2 regions of the Idiomarina sp. Sol25 genome follow, and region 2 is predicted to be linked to the other one. Evidence: predicted binding sites of a transcription regulator. Region 2 holds the regulator's gene; the other holds the start of a gene.
What was found. Region 2 encodes LexA, which represses DNA repair genes until DNA is damaged. Its sites were predicted from a motif close to TACTGTATNNNNATACAGTA; they were not measured.
Positions count from the first base shown of each region.

Region 1: Q5L94_RS03875 (YebG family protein) is a predicted target of LexA. The motif match lies at 1,307-1,326, and genes of this name have one in related genera.

Region 1 covers NZ_JAUPEW010000001.1:803,294-805,698, reverse strand. The annotation lists gene Q5L94_RS03885 (flavin reductase family protein) at 1-48, shown strand, start outside; gene Q5L94_RS03880 (MFS transporter) at 38-1,219, opposite strand; gene Q5L94_RS03875 (YebG family protein) at 1,355-1,681, shown strand; gene Q5L94_RS03870 (M14 family metallocarboxypeptidase) at 1,730-2,405, shown strand, end outside.
Region 2 covers NZ_JAUPEW010000005.1:196,092-198,496, forward strand. The annotation lists gene coxB (cytochrome c oxidase subunit II) at 1-161, opposite strand, end outside; gene Q5L94_RS09445 (SOS-response cell division inhibitor) at 467-904, opposite strand; gene lexA (transcriptional repressor LexA) at 901-1,518, opposite strand; gene plsB (glycerol-3-phosphate 1-O-acyltransferase PlsB) at 1,650-2,405, shown strand, end outside.

The DNA.
Region 1 (2,405 bases), on a different contig from region 2:
GATGAGGAGCTTAATGAGTTAGATGCAGAAGGTAAGCCTAAAGACTAACAATGTTGGGTGTTCTGCGGCTGTGTTTTTTAGTGATCCAAAATAATAGCAGGCCGGCCAGCGACAGCGCGCACCCAACCCAACCGGTTCCTTGCCAGCCAAGCGGTGAAATAATAGCAAGCCCCCCCAGCCAGGCACCTAAAGCATTTGCCGCATTAAAAGCGGAATGGTTTAACGATGCAGCTAAAGTCTGGGCTTCTCCTGCAACATCCATTAAACGTACCTGCAGAGCCGGAACCAGCGCGGCAGAGCTACCGAGTAATAACACCATAGGCATCACGGTCCAGAGACTTTGAAGTGTTAAGGGAAAAATGGCCAGTACAATTGCCGACCAGAACAGGGAACCGCCAATGGTTAATTTCAAGTTTCTGTCGGCGGCCCAGCCGCCGACCAAACTACCGGCCAACGAACCCAGTCCGTAGATAAATAAAGCAACGGGTATCCAGTGAGAATCTAATCCGGTGGCATTTATTAGTGTTGGAGCTATGTAGCTTAATACCGCAAACATTCCGCCGAAACCAATGGCTCCTATGGCCAATGTCAGCCAGACCTGAGGGTTTTGTAATGCCTGCATTTCGCCACGGGCTGAAGTTTTCTTTTCATTCGGATGCTTGGGGACCACAATGAAAATCATAACAAAAGCCAGTAACCCTAAAGCAGCTACCGTGTGGTATACGGTGCGCCAGTCGATAAGTTGACCTAACCAGGTAGCTAACGGATTTCCGACCAGGATAGCCACGGTTAGCCCCATCATTACCATAGTTACTGCCATACCGCGTTGATTTTTACGTACCATATCGGCCGCAACCAGACAGGCAATCCCGAAGTAAGCACCGTGAGGCAGGCCAGTTAAAAACCGTAATACCTGAAGTAATGTGTAACTTTCAGCTGAAGCACTGGCGAAGTTGCCCAGAGAAAATACCAGTATCAGTGCCAGTAACATAGGTTTACGCGGTAGCCTGGCAAACAAAATGGTAATAAGCGGAGCTCCGATAACGACACCGAGCGCATAAAGACTGATTAAGTGACCTGTTTCCCGAGTGTCGGTATTAAAGTCTGCGGCGACGTCTGGCAGCAGTCCCATAATGACAAACTCACCAATGCCAATGGCAAAGCTTCCAATTGCCATTGCAAAAATGGCCAGTAGAACTTGTATTTTTGAGAACTGCATAGGGCGGATTTACTTCCAGTTGTAACGAAGGCCTGTTCGGAGTGCGCAGTTTAGCGAATGCTACAACTATTGCAATCTATCTCACTTTACTGTACAAATAAACAGTATATTTACACATCAGCAAAGGACCACACCATGGCTGTAGTAACCCAATATGTAGTTATTCGCGACGGAGCCGAGAAAATGACCTTCACTTCAAAAGCCGAAGCCGATGCGCACGATAAAATTCTGGATATGGCGGAAGCCCTGAATCCATTAATTAAAAGTAGCGAACTGTTCACTGATGAGCAACAGCTTGAGGATATGGCTCTGTTTTTAGCGAAAGAGCGTGAGAATGTACTCATTGCATTAGGGGCTAAAAAGCCCAAAAAACCTCGGCAGAAAAAGCAGAAGCGGCTAAGCCTACGGATAAAGAATCGACAAAAGCGGCTTAGTTATCGGTATTTCATTTGGTGCCGGTAAAGACTTTGCTAATATAGCCTCATTGTTTAAAGAGAATAGGATTAGAGTATGACGCAACAAACGATTTACCATATTGGAACACCGGGCACGCCCTGGGGAGCGACAGAAAAGGCTCAGTGGCTGGCCGAGCAAACCAAAAAACGCTCTTACTTCGATGATGTAGTTAGTAAGATTGAAACCTTTAAAAGCGATTTCGATGTAGACCAATACGGTGAACTTGCGTACGACAGCGCTACTTATCCTTTATTCGTGGTCAAAACAAAAAACTGGGATGATTCGAAGCCAACGGTTTTGGTTACCGGCGGAGTACATGGTTATGAAACCAGTGGTGTCCATGGTGCGCTGCGGTTTATTGAAACCAAAGCGAAAGATTACCAGCCACACTTCAACGTGGTGGTAGCGCCATGTTTGAGTCCCTGGGGCTATGAAACCATCAACCGCTGGAATCCGGCGGCCATTGATCCTAACCGCTCTTTTGTCGCTGATTCACCAGCCGGGGAATGTGCGCACATTATGAATTATGTTGCTGGCTTAGGCGTAGATATTCTGGCCCACATAGATTTACACGAAACAACGGATACTGATAACAGCGAGTTTCGTCCGGCCAAAGCGGCGATGGATGGAAAAGTGAATACGAACTGGAATATTCCGGATGGGTTCTATTTGGTTGGGAATTCTGAAAAGCCTTATCCTGATTTTCAGAAGGCGGTGCTAGATTCGGTGG
Region 2 (2,405 bases):
CCAAATACAATTACGCCAATGACGCAGCAGATATAGAAAATCGTCATGTGGAGATCGTAAACCTGGTTACTAACTTCAGTGACACCTTGGGTCATATTGAGTTGCGACTTAGCAGCAGCCGGTAGACTCGTTAGCGCCAATAGTGCCCACAAAGGCTTCATTTTCACGTGGCTTCTCCTCTTATTCTTCAATGAGACAGCAAAGCGAGTTTTGCTCGTCTGAATTAGAAGAACAAAGAGGTAAGCAGAAAAAGGTACAGCTTCTCCCCAGAAATCGCTTTCTCTACTGACTCTTTGTTGTAGTTATCGTTATTATATTATTTTTATATTCGGGTACTGCATTTATTAACGAATTTACAACGAAAGATCCAGATCAAATCACACAAACGAACAAAAAATAATCGGATCTGTTAAAAAAAGGCTGCAAAAGCAGCCTTGGAGAAGAAAACACACTAACAAAGGTGGGGTTAGTGCAGGTGGGATGTCAGTGTGTTTTTATCAAACAGAAAATATTGTGTCTCGCTCAATTTACTGGCCATTTTCGCACGCTGCCAGGTACGACTGGAAACAGAGTCTAAATAACCAATAACCATACTACTGGTACCTGCCAGTAAAGCCTGTTCCAGTGCCCATTCACAGCGTTCGGCGGAGTGGCTGCGTAACCAGCGAATTTGAGATTCAGCTACGCCGCAGGCAATAAGTTGCTGAATGACGTTTTTGTCGCCCCCGATAACGGTTATCCACTGGCTGGGTTTTTGTCGCAAAGCCCGTTGTACAACAGGGGAGAGGCTATCGACGTCAAATGAATCCTGGCTGCTTTTCGCATCCATAGGAAAGGGCGAGACCGCAGTTTCGGCAGTCCACAGACCTGGATGATGTAATTTTTGCTGATATTGAGTTTTCATAAGGTCGCTCCGTTTCTGATCACACCTACCGCAAGTCCTTCAATGGCAAAAACTTGCTCCGCAAGATTGACAGTAATGGTAGAGAAATCTTTATTTTCAGGATGAAGCAAAATAGTTTTCCCGCGCTGTTCAAAACGCTTTACAGTGACTTCGTCTTCAACTCGTGCAACGACTATTTGTCCGTTACGGGCTTGTTCGGTTTTATGTACAGCGAGTAAGTCGCCGTCTAAAATTCCAATGTCTCTCATGCTCATACCGTTTACTTTTAGCAAGAAACTGGCGGCAGGATGAAACATTGATTCATCAACTTTGTAATGCCCTTCAACGTGTTGTTCAGCCAATAAAGGTTCGCCTGCTGCAACCTGGCCGATTAACGGCAGGCCATCGGCTATATCGTAGTCATCGCCGACAAGGCGAATACCGCGCGACATGCCGGGGAGTATTTCAATAACGCCTTTACGGGCAAGCGCTTTTAGGTGCTCCTCTGCGGAGTTCGCAGAGCGAAAACCCAGCTTATGGGCAATTTCGGCACGGGTCGGCGGCATGCCGGTTGCGTGCAGATTATCCTTAATAAGCTCAAGAATTTCAGATTGTCTTGGTGTTAACGGGCGCATAATGTACCTGTTTATTTGTACAGTGATACTGTGAGTATATACAGGCAAATTGATTTCGCAAGTAATTTCTTGAACGACATTTTTACACGAAGTTGGTATCCTGTGTTTCTGTTTAAAACAGAGGTCTCTATATGAAAGGAATAAGCCGCTTTTTCCCTATTTTAAAATACCCGTTACGCTGGTTAACGCGTTTTCAGGAAATTTGGGATGGCACTGAAGAAGAGCATTTAACAACGGTTGGCAAGCCAATTGTCTATGTAATGCGTTCAACCTCTAAAGCGGATCTATCCATTTTGCAACGGGCGGCGCAAAAGCGCGGCTTGCCTGACCCTGTCGACCCTCTTGTGGTGAATGGTAAAACCTATAACCGAATCATGTACCTGGAAGAACTGGCGAATGAGGTATCGGAACAAACCGTCTCTGAATTTCACCAACTACTTACCCTGCATAAAGACCAGCCTGAACTGGATGTTCACCTTATACCTGCGGGCGTATTCTGGGGCCGCCAGGCGGGAGAAGAGGCGCATGCCGGTAACACCATGACCGGTGACTTAGATAACCCGGGCCATTGGCGTAAATTCTGGCTGATAATTTTTTCTGGCCGACAAGTGTTGCTGCGCTTTTCACGTTCGGTGAGCCTGGGCACAATGGCGCGCGACCATGGCACCGATATGCGCATAGCGCACAAATTAGCGCGGGTAGCGCGAGTTCACTTCGTACGTATGCGCCATGCCGTTGCCGGTCCTAAACTGAGCCAGCGCAAAGAGCTGATGTCAGCACTTATTAATACCCCGGCGTTAAAAAAGGCGGTATCTGATGAAGCCAGAGGCAAAAAAATCAGTGAAGAAGCCGCCCGCAAGCGCGCTTTATCTTATATTGATGAAATC